DNA from 3 places in the Streptomyces sp. NPDC001717 genome. Region 3 is predicted to be linked to each of the others. Evidence: riboswitches for the same ligand, from Rfam matches in the RefSeq annotation. Region 3 holds a riboswitch; each other region holds the start of a gene.

Region 1 (5,487 bases), on a different contig from region 3:
CGGTGTCCGTCTTTTGGACACCTTTTTGGACACCTCGTCGGGGCTATTGGCCGATGCGGGCCCTTACGCGCTTGGCCAGCTCGGCGGCGGCCGCGCCCGGGTCGGAGGCTTCGGTGATCGCGCGGACGACCACGACGCGGGTGGCTCCGGCGTCCAGCACCTCGTCCAGGTTCGAGGCGTCGATGCCGCCGATGGCGAACCAGGGCCGGTCCTGCTCCAGCGAGGCCGCGTACCGGACGAGCCCGAGGCCGGGGGCGTAGCGGCCGGGCTTGGTGGGGGTGGGCCAGCAGGGGCCGGTGCAGAAGTAGTCCACGCCGGGCTCCGCGACGGCCGCGTCGACCTCGGACTCCGCGTGGCAGGAACGGCCGATCAGCACGCCCTCGCCGAGAATGGCGCGGGCGGCGGGGACGGGGATGTCCCCCTGGCCGAGGTGCAGGACGTCGGAGCCGATGGCGTGGGCGACGTCGGCGCGGTCGTTCACGGCGAGGAGCTTGCCGTGCCGGCGGGCGGCCTCGGCGAACACCCGCAGGTGCTCGAGCTCTTCCCCGGCCTCCATGCCCTTGTCCCGGAGCTGGACGATGTCCACGCCTCCGGCGAGCACGGCGTCCAGGAACTCGGGGAGGTCACCCTGCTTCTTCCGGGCGTCCGTGCACAGGTAGAGCCGGGCGTCGGACAGCTGCTGCATGGGTGTACCCCCCGTGGTGGAGCGCGGTGCACGGGCACGGAGGCCCGCGCACCGCGGTGTTTCAGTGGTTCGGACGAATCGACTCAGAGGGCGAGCGCCTGCGCCCGGCGCTTGACCTCCGTGCCACGATTCTCGCTCAGCGCCTGCGCGGGGGTGCCGGGCAGGGTCGGATCCGGAGTGAACATCCACTCCAGGATCTCCTCGTCGGAGAAGCCGTCGTCGCGGAGCACCGTCAGCAGGCCGACCAGGCCCTTGACGACCTTGTCGCCGTCGATGAACGGCGCGGGCACCTGGAGGGAGCGGTTCTCGCCGCGGCGCACGGCGACCAGCTGACCTTCCTTGACCATCTGGCGGACCCGGGTCACCTCGATGTCGAGCATCTCCGCGATGTCGGGGAGGTACAGCCAGGAGGGGACTAGGGCATCGATCTTTGCGTCAATCTCGGTCACACCCCAAGCCTGCCATCTCGACTCCGCCGCCGGTACCTGACCCACCCCGTCCGGGTAGCGCCCCGGCCCCGCCGCCTTCCAGCCCCGCCGGCGTTCGAGGCGCGGGGCCCGGGGCGGAGCCCCGGCCCCGCCGACCCGACCGACCCGGCCGGTCACGCGGCTACACGGCGGCGACGGCCGACTTCAGCGGAACCCCCGGGTCGGAGACCTTCGCGGGGTCGACCGTCGCCCCCGTCTCGATCAGCCGCCGCCCCTGCGCAAGATCCCGCGGCCTCCCCACGGCGAGCACCGCGACCAGCACCCCGCCCCTCAGCCAGCACACCGACCACGCCTCCCCGGCCGGGTCCCCCCGCCACAGCAGCTCGTCCGCCCCTCCGTGGTGCCCGGCGTACTGCACGAAGCGCCCGAACTGCTCCGACCAGAAGTACGGGACCGGGTCGTACACCTCACCCGGTTCCCCACCCCCCGCCAGGATGTTCGCCGCGACCGCCCGCGGCCCCTGCAGCGCGTTGTCCCAGTGGTGCACCAGCAGCCGCGCCCCGTACCGCCCCGAGGGGAACGACGCGCAGTCGCCGACCGCGTAGACCCCCGGCAGGGAGGTACGCAGGTGCTCGTCCGCGGTGACCGACCCGTCCGGCCCGAGCTCCACCCCGGTCCCGGCCAGCCACCCGGTGGCGGGGCGGGCGCCGATGCCGACCACCACCGCCCCGGCCGGCAGCTCGCGGCCGTCCTCCAGCAGCACCCGCCCCGCCTCGACCCCGGCGACCCTCGCGCCGGTGACCAGCTCGGCGCCCGCCTCCGCGTACCAGCGCCCCATCGGTGCGGCGACCTCCTCGGGCAGCGCCCCCGCCAGCACCCGCTCGGCGGCCTCGACCACCGTCACCGCGCAGCCCGCCTCCCGGGCCGCGGTGGCGAACTCGGCGCCGATCCAGCCCGCCCCGACGACCACGACCGACGGGGCCTCGGCCAGGACCGGCCGCAGCCGGGCCGCGTCGTCGAGGGTGCGCAGCAGGTGGACGCCGGGAACGCCCTCGGTCCCCGGCAGGGTCAGCGGCTCGGCTCCGGTGGCCAGCACGAGGACCTCGTACGGGACCGGGCCGGCCTCGGTGTCCAGTTCCCGCTCGCCGGCCCGCAGCCCCGTGACCTCGGTGCCGAGCCTGAGCTCGATGCCGAGTCCCTCGAAGTCCACGTCGAAGGCGGAGTCCTCGGCCTTGCCGAGCAGGACCGCCTTGGAGAGCGGGGGCCGGTCGTAGGGCTGGTGCGGTTCGGCCCCCAGCAGGGTCACGGGGCCGGCGTAGCCCTGCTCCCGCAGGGCCACCGCGGTCTGCACACCGGCCATTCCGGCGCCGACGATCACGACGCCGCTCTGATTCTTCTCCGTCTGCTCACTCACCCGGCCACCCTAATCATCTGACGTCCCGTCAGGAATAGGTGCCGCCTTACCCGCCGTCGACGGCCGGGATAGTCTGGCCACCGTACCTATCGCGGGAGTCCGGCGCACCGGGCTGAGAGGGAGGCTGGACGGCCTCCGACCGTACGAACCTGATCCGGGTCATGCCGGCGAAGGGAGGGGCTGGACGCCCATGTTTTCATCTCGGAATCGAACAGGACTCGAAACGGGATCCGAAACGGGACCCGGAACAGGGTCCAGAACCGGATCCGGAACCGGAACGGTATCCGACGTCCTCGTCATCGGCGGCGGGATCATCGGCCTGGTCACCGCCTGGCGGGCCGCCCAGCGCGGCCTGCGCACCGTCCTCGCCGACCCCGCCCCCGGCGGCGGCGCCGCCCAGGTCGCGGCCGGCATGCTCGCCCCCGTCACCGAACTGCACTACGGCGAGGAGTCCCTGCTGGGCCTCGGCCTCGCCTCCGCCGAGCGCTATCCGCAGTTCGCCGCCGAACTCGCCGAGGCCAGCGGCGGCATGGACATCGGCTACCGCGCCTGCGGCACCCTCGCCGTCGCCCTCGACTCCGACGACCGCCTCCACCTGCGGGAACTCCATGCCCTGCAGCGTCGCTGCGGCCTGGAGTCGGAATGGCTCACCGGCCGCGAGTGCCGCCGCCTGGAGCCCATGCTCGCCCCCGGCGTCCGCGGCGGCCTGCGCGTGGACGGCGACCACCAGGTCGACCCGCGCCGGCTCGCGGCCGCCCTGCTGGCCGCCTGCGAGCGGTCCGGGGTGATCGTCCACCGGGCGAACGCGGAACGGCTCGTGGTCACCGCCGACCGCGCGGCCGGCGCCGTACTGGACGACGGTACGGAGCTGCGCGCGAACCAGGTGGTCCTGGCCGCCGGCTCCCTCAGCTGCAAGCTGCCCGGCGTGCCGCCGGAGGCGGCCGTACCCGTCCGACCGGTCAAGGGCCAGGTACTGCGCCTGTCCGTCCCTCCCACCTACGCGCCGTTCCTCTCCCGGACCGTACGGGCCGTCGTACGCGGCAGCCACGTCTACCTGGTGCCGCGCGAGAACGGGGAACTCGTCCTCGGCGCCACCAGCGAGGAACTCGGCTGGGACACCACCGTCACCGCCGGCGGGGTCTACGAACTCCTCCGCGACGCCCACGAGCTGGTACCCGGCATCACCGAACTCCCCCTCGTCGAGACCAAGGCCGGCCTGCGCCCCGGCTCCCCCGACAACGCCCCGCTGCTCGGCCCCACCGAGCTGCCGGGCCTGCACCTGGCCACCGGCCACTACCGCAACGGGGTCCTCCTCACCCCCCTCACCGGCGACGTACTCGCGGAGCTGCTGACCACCGGCGAACTCCCGCCGATCGCCCGCCCCTTCTCCCCCCGCCGGTTCTCCGCCGCACGTCAGGAGTCCTACGCATGACCATCTCCGTCAACGGCGAGCCGCGCGAGATCGCGGCCGGCACCACCCTCGACTCGGTGGTCGCCACCCTCACCACCGCCCCCTCCGGCGTCGCGGCCGCCCTCAACGAGACCGTCGTCCCACGCGGCCAGTGGCCGGCCACGGCGCTGGGCGAAGGCGACCGGGTCGAGATCCTCACCGCGGTCCAGGGAGGCTGAGCGACATGGCGGACGACCTCTTCACCCTCGGCGGCCGGACCTTCTCCTCCCGCCTGATCATGGGCACGGGCGGGGCCCCGAGCCTGGACATCCTGGAGCGCGCACTGGTCGCCTCCGGCACGGAACTCACGACCGTCGCGATGCGCCGCCTGGACCCGACCGTCCAGGGATCCGTCCTCTCCGTCCTCACCAAGCTCGGCATCGCGGTCCTGCCCAACACGGCGGGCTGCTTCACGGCGGGCGAGGCCGTCCTGACGGCGCGCCTCGCCCGCGAGGCGCTGGGCACGGACTGGATCAAACTGGAGGTCGTCGCGGACGAGCGGACCCTCCTCCCGGACGGGGTCGAACTCCTCGACGCGGCCGAGATCCTGGTCGACGAGGGCTTCACCGTCCTCCCGTACACCAACGACGACCCGGTGCTCGCCCGCAAGCTGGAGGACGTGGGCTGCGCGGCGATCATGCCGCTCGGCTCCCCGATCGGCTCGGGCATGGGCATCCGCAACCCGCACAACTTCGAGCTGATCACCGAACGGGCGGGTGTCCCGGTCATCCTCGACGCCGGGGCCGGCACGGCCTCGGACGTGGCCCTCGCCATGGAACTCGGCTGCGACGCGGTGATGCTCGCCTCGGCGGTCACCCGCGCCCAGTCCCCCGCCCTGATGGCGGCGGCCATGCGCGACGCGGTCTCGGCCGGCCGCCTCGCGCACCGCGCGGGCCGCATCCCCCAACGCCGCTTCGCGGAAGCCTCGTCCCCCACGGAGGGACGCGCCGCCTTGGACCCGGAGCGGCCGGCGTTCTGAGGGGCGGGGCGGGGGCGGGGCGGGGGCGGGGTTTGTCGGTGCCCCGGTCGGTCGGCGCCGTAAAGGGTTGGGGCTTTCCCGTCGGTCCCACTGTCCTTCCGCGTCGGGCCGCCCCGTCAAGGGCGCTCCTCCTTCGTCGTCGCGTCGCTGCGCGATCGCCTGCGGCGACCCTTGACAGACCGACCCGCCACGGAAAGACAAGGACCAACGGGAAACCCCCAAAAGAACGGGCCGGGAGGAACAGCAACGACCAGCCGGGACAGGAATGTCCGACCCGGCTCCGCGCCGGCAGGCTCCCCACATGTCGACCAAAAGAGCCCCAGCCGCAGGAAGGGCGCGTCACATCGCTACGCGCTCCTCACGGCTCAGCGTCCGCAGCCCGTCTGTGGCTGATCTCGCCGCAGATCGCTACGCGCTTCTCACCGCCGGCGTCTGCGACCGACCAGGGGATGACTCATTTCCGTATGAGGCGGTCCGGACTGGATGGATCCACCACCCGGCCCGGACCGTCAGGTCAATTTCTGTTTTCCA
Region 2 (5,487 bases), on a different contig from region 3:
CGCAGGACCGCCGCAAGGAGTACATCAAGGTCGCGCGTACCAAGGCCGAGGACTCCAAGGTCTCGATCCGCGCCGTCCGCCGCAAGGCGAAGGACGCCCTCGACAAGCTCGTCAAGGACAAGGAAGCCGGCGAGGACGAGGTGCGCCGCGCGGAGAAGGAGCTCGACGACACCACCGCGAAGTACGTCGCGCAGGTGGACGAGCTCCTGAAGCACAAGGAATCCGAGCTGCTCGAAGTCTGATGAACGACTCTTCCTGGCAGCCGGAGCCGGTTCCGGCGGGTCCCGCATACGATGCGCTGGTGGGCCCGCACACTCGGCCCATGCCCATCGTGCCCGATGCCGCCGGCCGTGACTTCGACGACCGGGAAGCACGCGATCGGGGGGCCGCCCCGGACGGCGGTCCCCTCTTCCGCGACGAGACGCCGCCGCAGGAGCCCATGCCCAGCCCCCCGCCCCCGCCTTCGCCGGCACCGCAGGACCCTCCGCCCCCGCCGCAGAAGAAGCGCGCGGGGCGGGACCTGCGCGCCGCCATAGGGGTCGGCGTCGGCCTCGGCGCGGTGATCTTCGCTTCGCTCTTCATCGTCAAGGCGGTCTTCGTCGGCGTCGTCGTCGTCGCGGTCGTCGTGGGCCTGTGGGAGCTCACCTCCCGGCTGCAGGAGAAGAAGGGCATCAAGGCCCCTCTCGTCCCGCTCGCCGTGGGCGGCGCGGCCATGGTCATCGCCGGGTACGTCCGCGGCGCCGAGGGAGCCTGGGTCGCGATGGCCCTGACCGCCCTCGCGGTGCTGGTGTGGCGGATGACCGAGCCGCCCGAGGACTACCTCAAGGACGTCACCGCGGGTGTCTTCGCGGCGTTCTACGTGCCGTTCCTCGCCACCTTCGTCGCGATGCTGCTCACCGCCGACGACGGTCCGCAGCGCGTGGTGACCTTCCTGGTGCTGACCGTGGTGAGCGACACCGGGGCCTACGCGGTGGGCTGGCGCTTCGGCAAGACGAAGCTCGCGCCGCGCATCAGCCCCGGAAAGACCCGCGAGGGGCTCTTCGGCGCCGTGGCCTTCGCCATGGCGGCGGGCGCCCTGTGCATGGAGTTCCTGATCGACGGCGGTGCCTGGTGGCAGGGCCTGCTCTTGGGCCTCGCGGTCGCGGTCAGCGCCACGCTGGGCGACCTCGGCGAGTCGATGATCAAGCGGGACCTCGGCATCAAGGACATGGGCACCCTGCTCCCGGGGCACGGCGGGATCATGGACCGCCTCGACTCCCTGCTGCCCACCGCCCCGGTGGTGTGGCTGCTGCTGGCGGCCTTCGTGGGTACGGGCTGACCTGGGAAAAGGCGTCGTAGGACGCCGGGCGGTTATTCTGGAAAGGCGCGCTGCTTCTGCGGCGCGCCTTTCGTCTTACAAGGAGTACCTGCCATGGCCCGCCCTGTTCCGGGAGAGCTCACCTTCGTCGCACCGCGCGGAGCGAAGAAGCCTCCCCGGCACCTCGCCGACCTCACGCCGGAGGAGCGCCGCGAGGCGGTCGCCGCGATCGGCGAGAAGCCCTTCCGGGCCAAGCAGCTCTCCCAGCACTACTTCGCCCGGTACGCGCACGACCCGGCCGAGTGGACCGACATCCCGGCCGCCTCCCGGGAGAAGCTCCGGCAGGAGCTGCTGCCCGAGCTGATGAACGTCGTCCGCCACATCTCCTGTGACGACGACACCACCCGCAAGACCCTGTGGAAGCTGCACGACGGCACGCTCGTCGAGTCCGTGCTGATGCGCTACCCCGACCGAGTCACCATGTGCATCTCCTCGCAGGCCGGCTGCGGCATGAACTGCCCGTTCTGCGCCACCGGCCAGGCGGGTCTGGACCGCAACCTGTCCACCGCCGAGATCGTGCACCAGATCGTCGACGGCATGCGCGCCCTGCGCGACGGCGAGGTCCCGGGCGGCCCGGCCCGACTGTCGAACATCGTCTTCATGGGCATGGGCGAGCCCCTCGCGAACTACAAGCGCGTCGTCGGTGCCATCCGCCGGCTCACCGACCCCGAGCCCGACGGTCTGGGCCTGTCCCAGCGCGGGATCACGGTCTCCACCGTCGGCCTGGTCCCGGCCATGCTGCGCTTCGCCGACGAGGGCTTCAAGTGCCGCCTCGCCGTCTCGCTGCACGCGCCCGACGACGAGCTGCGCGACACCCTGGTCCCCGTGAACACCCGCTGGAAGGTCCGCGAGGTCCTCGACGCCGCCTGGGAGTACGCCGAGAAGTCCGGCCGCCGCATCTCGATCGAGTACGCGCTGATCCGCGACATCAACGACCAGGCCTGGCGCGGTGACCTCCTGGGCCGACTGCTCAAGGGCAAGCGCGTCCACGTCAACCTGATCCCGCTGAACCCGACCCCCGGCTCCAAGTGGACCGCCTCGCGGCCCGAGGACGAGAGGGCCTTCGTCGACGCGATCGCCCGCCACGGCGTGCCGGTGACCGTACGGGACACCCGCGGCCAGGAGATCGACGGCGCGTGCGGCCAGCTGGCCGCCTCGGAGCGCTAGATTCCGGTCCTGATCGATCATCTTCGGCCACGGGGTACCCTGTGGCCGAACCAATTTCATATTCCGACAGGGGAGCGCCACAGCGCTGAGAGTGCGGTATCCGTCATCCGCAGACCCTCTGAACCTCGCCCCGGTCATTCGGGGTAGGAAGTTCGGTCACCACTCAAGCTGTTGCGCCCTGCCCGGCGTCCGCTCCCACAGAGCGCCGGTCAGGGCCGCGTCTTCTCCTGGTCATCCCAGGAGGAATCACCAGTGAGCACCACCAAGAAGATCGCGGGCGTCGCGCTCGCGGCCGCGCTGGGCGTCACCACGCTCAGCGCCTGCGGCGGCGGGGACGCCAAGGACAAGAGCGCGGGCGGGACCGAGAGCCCGAAGTCCAAGACCGTCACGCTCGTCACGCACGACTCCTTCAACGTGACCGAATCGGTCCTCAAGGAGTTCGAGCAGGAGAGCGGCTACACGGTCAAGGTGCTGAAGTCCGGGGACGCGGGCGCGGCGCTGAACCAGGAGATCCTCACCAAGGGCTCCCCGCGCGGCGACGTCTTCTTCGGCGTGGACAACACCCTGCTCTCGCGCGCCCTCGACAACGGCATCTTCACCCCGTACGAGGCCAAGGGCCTGGCCGACGTGAAGCCCGAGTACGTGCTCGACAAGCAGCACCGCGTCACCCCGATCGACACCGGCGACATCTGCGTCAACTACGACAAGGCCTACTTCGCCGACAAGAAGATCGCCCCGCCGCAGACCCTGGACGACCTGGTCAAGCCGGAGTACAAGAACCTGCTGGTCACCGAGAACGCCGCGACCTCGTCGCCCGGCCTCGGCTTCCTGCTCGCCTCCGTCGGCAAGTACGGCGAGGACGGCTGGAAGGACTACTGGAGCAAGCTGAAGGCCAACGGCGTCGAGGTCGTCGACGGCTGGGAGCAGGCCTACAACGAGCGCTTCTCCGGCTCCGCGGGCGGCAAGAAGGCCAAGGGCGACCGCCCGCTGGTCGTCTCCTACGCCTCCAGCCCGCCGGTCGAGGTGCTGTACGGCGAGCCGCAGCCGGCCGAGGCCCCGACGGGCGTCGCCACCGGGACCTGCTTCCGCCAGGTCGAGTTCGCGGGTCTGCTCAAGGGCGCGAAGAACACCGAGGGCGGCAAGGCGCTCGTGGACTTCCTGATCGGCAAGAAGTTCCAGGAGGACATGCCGCTCCAGATGTTCGTGAACCCCGTGACGAAGGACGCTTCCCTGCCGGAGCTGTTCACCAAGCACGGCGTGGTGGTCGAGAAGCCCGAGAACGTGGCCCCGGAGACCATCGCCAAGAACCGTGAGCAGTGGGTCTCGGCATGGACCGCGCTCGTCGTGAAGTAAGCGGTACCGAGGGAGCGGTTGCGGCGTCGGGGGGCGCCGCGCCGGTCCCGGCGGGGGTCGTGCGGCAACCCGTGCGCGAGTCCGGCCGGGCCACGGCCGTGCGGCTCGCGCTGATGATCGTGCCCCTGGCCTTCTTCGGGCTGTTCTTCGCCTACCCCGTCACCGCGATCCTCGGGCGCGGCCTGAAGACCGACACCGGCTGGCAGTTCGGCCGGATCGCCGAGGTGATCACCCGGCCCGACATCGCCGGCGTGCTCTGGTTCACCACGTGGCAGGCGTTGGCCTCCACCGCGCTCACGCTGCTGATCGCCCTCCCGGCGGCCTACGTCTTCGCGCGCTTCGAATTTCCCGGGAAGCAGCTGCTGCGGGCCCTGGTGACCATCCCCTTCGTGCTGCCCACCGTGGTCGTCGGCACCGCCTTCCTCGCCCTGGTCGGCCGGGGCGGGCTGCTGGACGAACTGGTGGGGGTCCGCCTCGACACCACCGTCTGGGCCATCCTCCTCGCGCACGTCTTCTTCAACTACGCCGTCGTCGTGCGCACCGTCGGCGGGCTCTGGGCCCAGCTGGACCCGCGGCAGGAAGAGGCCGCGAGGGTGCTCGGCGCCGGGCGCTTCGCCGCCTGGCGTCGGGTGACGCTGCCCGCGCTGGCCCCCGCGGTGGCCGCCGCCGCGCTGATGGTGTTCCTGTTCACCTTCAGCTCCTTCGGCGTCGTGCTGATCCTCGGCGGGCCCTCGTACTCCACGCTGGAGGTGGAGGTCTACCGGCAGACCGCGCAGCTCCTGGACCTGTCCACGGCCGCCGTGCTGACCATGGTGCAGTTCGCCGCGCTCGCCGCGATCCTCGGCATCCACGCCTGGACCGTGCGCAAGCGGGAGACCGCGCTGCGGCTCGTCGATCCGGCCCGGACCGCGCACCGGCCGCGCGGCTGGGCGCAGCGGTCCCTGCTCGGCGGGGTGCTGCTGACGGTGGCGCTGCTGATCGTGGCGCCGCTCGCGGTGCTGGTGGAACGCTCCTTCGACGCTCCCGGCGGATACGGGCTCGGCTTCTACCGGGCGCTCGGGAACGCCGGCGGCGGGACGTTCCTGGTGGCACCACTGGAGGCGATCTGGAACTCCCTCCAGTACGCGCTCGCCGCCACCGCCATCGCCCTGGTCATCGGGGGGCTGGCGGCCGCGGCGCTGACCCGGCGCGGGGGCCGCTTCGTCCGCGGCTTCGACGCGCTGCTGATGGTCCCCCTCGGGGTGTCCGCCGTGACGGTCGGCTTCGGATTCCTCATCACCCTGGACGAGCCGCCGCTGGACCTGCGGACCTCGTGGATCCTGGTGCCGCTCGCGCAGGCCCTCGTCGGCGTGCCGTTCGTCGTACGGACCATGCTGCCCGTGCTGCGCGCGGTCGACGGGCGGCTCCGGGAGGCGGCCGCGGTGCTCGGGGCGTCGCCCCTGCGGGCGTGGCGGGAGGTGGACCTGCCGCTGGTGCGCAGGGCGCTGCTGATCGCGGCCGGATTCGCCTTCGCGGTCTCGCTGGGGGAGTTCGGCGCGACCGTGTTCATCGCGCGGCCGGACCATCCGACGCTGCCCGTGGCCGTGGCGCGGCTGCTGGGGCGGGCCGGT
Region 3 (5,487 bases):
GAGGGTTGAGCGCCTCGCGGTATCAGGGTCGAGGCCCCGATCCGGCGGCCGGCCCCTAGGGGGCGGATCAGGGGACTCCGGGGGCTCGCGGGCCCCCGGAGGCGTCCGCGGACTCCTAGCATCGAGAGCAGGAAGTCACGGACGAGGACGAGAACGAGGAAGAGGTCGAGGAGACATGAACGGGATCCGGGAGACGTTCGCGGGTATGCCCTGGTGGGTCAAGTGGGTCGCTGTTCCGCTGCTGGTGCTGTTCGTCTTCGGCGGCGTGATCACCAGCTTCCTCAGCTTCCTGGTCGGCTTCGTCTTCAAGGTGCTGCTCTTCGTGGCCCTCGTCGGCGGTCTGGTCTTCGTCGTGAAGAAGATCGGCCGCGGCGGTTCGAAGTCCTCGGCCGGCGAGTGGTAGACGTCGCGGACCGTACGGACGGGATGATTCCGTCATTGCGCCAGGTGAGGGAACACGAGGCCGTAAACCGCTCACAGGCCAGGAATCGGCGGATAGAGTGGCATTCTATGCCGCTCCCTGGGCGTGAAAAGCCGGCGATTCCGCTCTGACCTGCGGTTCTGTCACACAGCCGCTGAGTACGACCCCAGGAGCGATGGCATGTGCGGGGGCGGCCCCCGCAGGGCGGGCCTCCCCGAAGGCCCGCCGCCACGCCTGGGGGTGAGCTTTGTCTTCGGTTCACAATGCCGGTGTGCCGACGCTGATCGGTTCGGTGCAGAGGGCGTTGAGGCTGCTCGAAGCAGTGGGGTCCCACGGCGAGGGGGCCCCGGCGAAACAGCTGGCCCGCGAAGCCGGGCTCCCCCTTCCCACCGCGTACCACCTGCTGCGCACCCTGACGCACGAGGGCTATCTGCGCAGAGAGAACGGAGTGTTCGTGCTGGGCGACGCCGCCGGGCGGCTCGCTGGTGGCGGACTTCAGCAGAAACGTCGCAGCATGATCCTCGACTCCCTCGCGCACTTCCGCGACGCGGTCGGGGCTCCCGTCTATTTCGCGATCTACCGCGAGGGCGAGATCGAGGTCGTGGGCGTCTCGGACACCCCGGCCAACCCGGCCTGCGAGGAGTGGGCCGACTTCCGGGCGACCGGCCACGCGCACGCCATCGGGCAGTGCCTGCTCGGTCAGCTCGACGAAGAGGCCCGCCAGGACCACTACGACCGTCATCCGGTCGAGGCCATCACCGCTCACACCGTGAGGGATCTGCGTTCCCTGGAGAACAGGATCGGCGCCCTCGGGCGAATGCAGCCAGTAACCGAACGCCAGGAATATGCCCTCGGCACAGTCTGCGCCGCGATCCCCATCACGGCGGGCGATACCGCCGCAACCATGGCGATTTCCCTTCCTCTGCACCAGCAAGACCGATTGCCCTGTGTGGTCGATCGGCTACGGAGTGAAGTAGGCGCGCTGTTGAGCACCCTCTCGTTCTCTATCAGTATCTGAAAACTCACTCCTTGTGATCTGCTAGCGCTTCCACCACCCTTGTCAAGAGGGCCCTGGGGGATCATTCCTGGCCACTTCCAACACAGCGGGGTAGGCAATGCGCGAGTCGGTACAGGCAGAGGTCATGATGAGCTTCCTCGTTTCCGAGGAGCTCTCGTTCCGGATCCCGGTGGAACTCCGGTACGACGCACGTGACCCCTACGCAGTCCGCCTGACCTTCCACCTTCCCGGAGACGCGCCCGTGACCTGGGCGTTCGGCCGGGAACTCCTCCTCGACGGCATCAACAAGCCGTGCGGTGACGGTGATGTGCACATCGCCCCCACCGATCCCGAGGACCTGTCCGATGTCCACATCCGGCTGCAGGTGGGCGGTGACCGGGCGCTCTTCCGCGCCGGCGCGGCCCCGCTCGTCGCGTTCCTCGACCGGACCGACCGGCTCGTTCCTCTCGGTCAGGAGCGGAACCTCGGCGATTTCGAGGAGAACCTCGACGAGGCGCTCTGCAAGATCCTCGCCGAGTCGCAGCAGAACGAACAGAACGCGGGCTGACGCCTCTTGCACGGCAGTACGGGCAAAGGCGCCAGGGGCAATACGGGCTACACCTGCAACATGTGAAACACCGGCCACACCTGAAACACAGGAATGCCGGCGTCCGCCGACGCTCCCCGCTTCCGTTTCGTGAGCACAGCCGTTTCGTGAGAACAGTCGTTTCCCGAGAGCAGCCGTTCCGCGAGAACCGCCTTTCAGCGCTTGCGCCGCCGGCCCCGGCCGCCGCGGACCGGTCCCGAGGCCGGCGAGGCGACCGGGGATCCCGGTCGGTCGGCCGATACGACCAGCGCGGCCAGTGCCGTGGTCACCGGGACCGAGGCCACGAGCCCGATCGATCCCACGAGGGTCCGCACGATCTCCTCCGCGACCAGCTCGCTGTTGGCCACCGAACCCATGCTGCTGTTCGCGATCGAGAACAGCAGCAGCAGCGGCAGGGCCGCGCCCGCGTAGGCCAGCACGAGCGTGTTGACCACCGACGCGATGTGGTCGCGGCCGATCCGGATCGCCGCCCGGTAGAGCTTGCGCGGGCCCATTGTCGGGTCGGCCTGATGGAGTTCCCAGACGGCCGAGGTCTGGGTGACCGTCACATCGTCCAGCACGCCCAGGGATCCGATGATCACGCCCGCCAGCAGCAAACCGCTCATGTCGATCCGCGGGTAGAGCCCGTGGATCAGACCGGTGTTGTCATCGGTGTTGCCGCTGAGGAACGCCCAGTCGATGAACACCGAACCCAGCAGCCCGATCAGCAGCAGCGAGACCAGCGTGCCGAGGACGGCGACCGAGGTGCGGGCCGTCAGGCCGTGGCACATGTACAGGGCGATCAGCATGATGGCGCTCGCCCCGATGACGGCGACGAGCAGCGGGTTCGATCCCTGGAGGATGGCCGGGAGGATGAAGAGGGTCAGCACGCCGAAGCTGACGACCAGCGCGATCAGGGCGAACACCCCGCGCATCCGCCCGACGACCACGACGGCGAGGGCGAAGATGCCCGCCAGCAGCGCCATCGGGAGCTTGCGGTTCACGTCGATCACCGAGTACTGGAGGTCGTGCGGGGCGTCCGGCGCGTAGGCCACGACCACCTCCTGGCCCTTCTCCAACTGCCGCGGCGCACCCGGCTGGACGACCTCCACGAAGGTCCGCCCCTTCTCCGGGCCCGTACCGACCTCGACGGTCGCCTTCTTGCACTCCCCCGTCTGCGCAGCCTGCGCCTCGCGCCCCTCGGGGGTGGACGCGTCACCCGTCGGGGGCACCTGCGAGGCGTTCACGGATTTGCAGTCGACACGCTCCAGCGAGACGACCGTGGCCTGCTGGGTCTGCCGGTCGAAACCGACCCCCGTGCGCTCGTGCGCGGGTGCTCCGCCGGGCCAGAGCACCGCCATGCCGACGAACACGGCGGCGGCGAAGGGGATCAGTACGGCCGCGATGACCTTGCGCAAGTGCTTCGAGCCGGGCGCCGCCGGACCGTGGCCGTGCCCGTGCCCGTGCCCGCCATGGCCGTGGCCATGGCCGTGCCCCCGGCCGGGCGCATGACCGGAGTCGTGCCCTGGACCTGGGTGCTCGTGGCCGGTGTGGTCATGGGGCTCGGTGGGCTTCGTGGGGGGATGCAGCGAAGACGTCACCGGCAGATCATCGCAAGAGATGAGGGGGGCCCACTGTTCAGCACGCCACACACGACGCTAACGTGGGGGCTACTTTGCACAACGCGGGAGCTCGGAGCACCGGGCTGAGAGGGCGCTGATCACCGTACGCACATCACAGATGTGTACGGGAAGAGGCTGCGTCGACCGCCGAACCTGTTACCGGGTAATGCCGGCGTAGGGAGATCAGGTCTCATGACCATTCAGGACGACGCACGCACGCCTGCCGTCAGCCAGGACGACGACGGCCAGACCGAGCGCCAGCCCGGCTGGCACAAGGGATACCTGGCGGGCTCCCGCCCGGACATCCGGGTGCCGGTCCGCCAGGTCCACCTCACCAACGGCAAGGACGTCACGCTCTACGACACGTCCGGTCCGTACACCGACCCCCAGATCGAGACCGACGTCCGCCGGGGCCTGCCCCCGCTGCGCGAGAACTGGATCATCGGCCGCGGCGACACCGAGGAGTACGCGGGCCGCCCCGTGCGCCCCGAGGACGACGGCATCAAGCACACCTCGCCGCGCGGCGGGCTCAAGAACCTCGACGCGGTCTTCCCGGGCCGCCCCCGCCAGCCCCGCCGGGGTCGCGGCGGCGCCGCCGTCACGCAGCTCGCGTACGCCCGCCGGGGCGAGATCACCCCGGAGATGGAGTACGTCGCGATCCGCGAGAACGTCTCCCCCGAGGTCGTCCGCGAGGAGATCGCCGCAGGTCGCGCGGTCCTTCCGGCCAACGTGAACCACCCCGAGATCGAGCCGATGATCATCGGCAAGCGGTTCCTGGTGAAGGTCAACGCCAACATCGGCAACTCCGCCGTCACCTCCTCCATCGAGGAGGAGGTGGAGAAGATGACCTGGGCGACCCGCTGGGGCGCGGACACGGTCATGGACCTCTCCACGGGCCGCAACATCCACACCACCCGCGAGTGGGTCCTGCGCAACTCCCCCGTGCCGATCGGCACCGTGCCGCTCTACCAGGCGCTCGAGAAGGTCGACGGCCGTGCCGAGGACCTGACCTGGGAGATCTACAAGGACACGGTCATCGAGCAGGCCGAGCAGGGCGTCGACTACATGACGGTCCACGCCGGCGTGCTGCTCCCGTACGTCCCGCTGACCGCCCGTCGCAAGACCGGCATCGTCTCCCGCGGCGGCTCGATCATGGCGGCCTGGTGCCTGGCGCACCACAAGGAGAACTTCCTCTACACGAACTTCGAGGAGCTCTGCGAGATCCTCGCGACGTACGACGTCACCTACTCGCTCGGTGACGGTCTGCGTCCCGGTTCGATCGCGGACGCCAACGACGCGGCGCAGTTCGCGGAGCTGAAGACGCTCGGCGAGCTGAACACGATCGCCAAGCGGCACAACGTCCAGACCATGATCGAGGGCCCCGGGCACGTCCCGATGCACAAGATCAAGGAGAACATCGACCTCCAGCAGGAGATCTGCGAGGAGGCGCCGTTCTACACGCTCGGCCCGCTGACCACGGACGTCGCGCCCGCGTACGACCACATCACCTCGGGCATCGGCGCCGCGATGATCGCCTGGTGGGGCACCGCGATGCTCTGCTACGTGACGCCCAAGGAGCACCTGGGTCTGCCCAACCGCGATGACGTGAAGACCGGTGTCATCACGTACAAGATCGCGGCCCACGCCGCCGACCTGGCCAAGGGCCACCCGGGCGCCCAGGACTGGGACGACGCCCTGTCGGACGCGCGGTTCGAGTTCCGTTGGGAGGACCAGTTCAACCTGGCCCTCGACCCGGACACGGCCCGCGAGTTCCACGACGAGACCCTTCCCGCCGAGCCGGCCAAGACCGCGCACTTCTGCTCGATGTGCGGTCCGAAGTTCTGCTCGATGAAGATCTCGC

The links. A riboswitch is a leader RNA that binds a small molecule or an ion and turns the genes downstream of it on or off. The one in region 3 is predicted to bind thiamine pyrophosphate.
Region 1: linked by a shared signal. The riboswitch ahead of thiO (glycine oxidase ThiO) and the one ahead of thiC (phosphomethylpyrimidine synthase ThiC) in region 3 are both predicted to bind thiamine pyrophosphate.
Region 2: linked by a shared signal. The riboswitch ahead of ACFYZL_RS22890 (thiamine ABC transporter substrate binding subunit) and the one ahead of thiC (phosphomethylpyrimidine synthase ThiC) in region 3 are both predicted to bind thiamine pyrophosphate.

Annotation. Positions count from the first base shown of each region.
Region 1 covers NZ_JBIAUK010000005.1:703-6,189, reverse strand. The annotation lists gene thiE (thiamine phosphate synthase) at 44-685, opposite strand; gene ACFYZL_RS11325 (Rv2175c family DNA-binding protein) at 769-1,134, opposite strand; gene ACFYZL_RS11320 (NAD(P)/FAD-dependent oxidoreductase) at 1,295-2,527, opposite strand; TPP riboswitch at 2,609-2,720, shown strand; gene thiO (glycine oxidase ThiO) at 2,718-3,959, shown strand; gene thiS (sulfur carrier protein ThiS) at 3,956-4,156, shown strand; gene ACFYZL_RS11305 (thiazole synthase) at 4,162-4,956, shown strand.
Region 2 covers NZ_JBIAUK010000014.1:111,658-117,144, forward strand. The annotation lists gene frr (ribosome recycling factor) at 1-242, shown strand, start outside; gene ACFYZL_RS22880 (phosphatidate cytidylyltransferase) at 242-1,318, shown strand; gene rlmN (23S rRNA (adenine(2503)-C(2))-methyltransferase RlmN) at 1,412-2,524, shown strand; TPP riboswitch at 2,583-2,692, shown strand; gene ACFYZL_RS22890 (thiamine ABC transporter substrate binding subunit) at 2,777-3,877, shown strand; gene ACFYZL_RS22895 (ABC transporter permease) at 3,991-5,487, shown strand, end outside.
Region 3 covers NZ_JBIAUK010000007.1:271,606-277,092, forward strand. The annotation lists gene ACFYZL_RS15895 (cupin domain-containing protein) at 1-9, shown strand, start outside; gene ACFYZL_RS15900 (DUF5326 family protein) at 176-403, shown strand; gene ACFYZL_RS15905 (IclR family transcriptional regulator) at 693-1,439, shown strand; gene ACFYZL_RS15910 (SsgA family sporulation/cell division regulator) at 1,537-1,986, shown strand; gene ACFYZL_RS15915 (YibE/F family protein) at 2,181-3,422, opposite strand; TPP riboswitch at 3,679-3,824, shown strand; gene thiC (phosphomethylpyrimidine synthase ThiC) at 3,819-5,487, shown strand, end outside.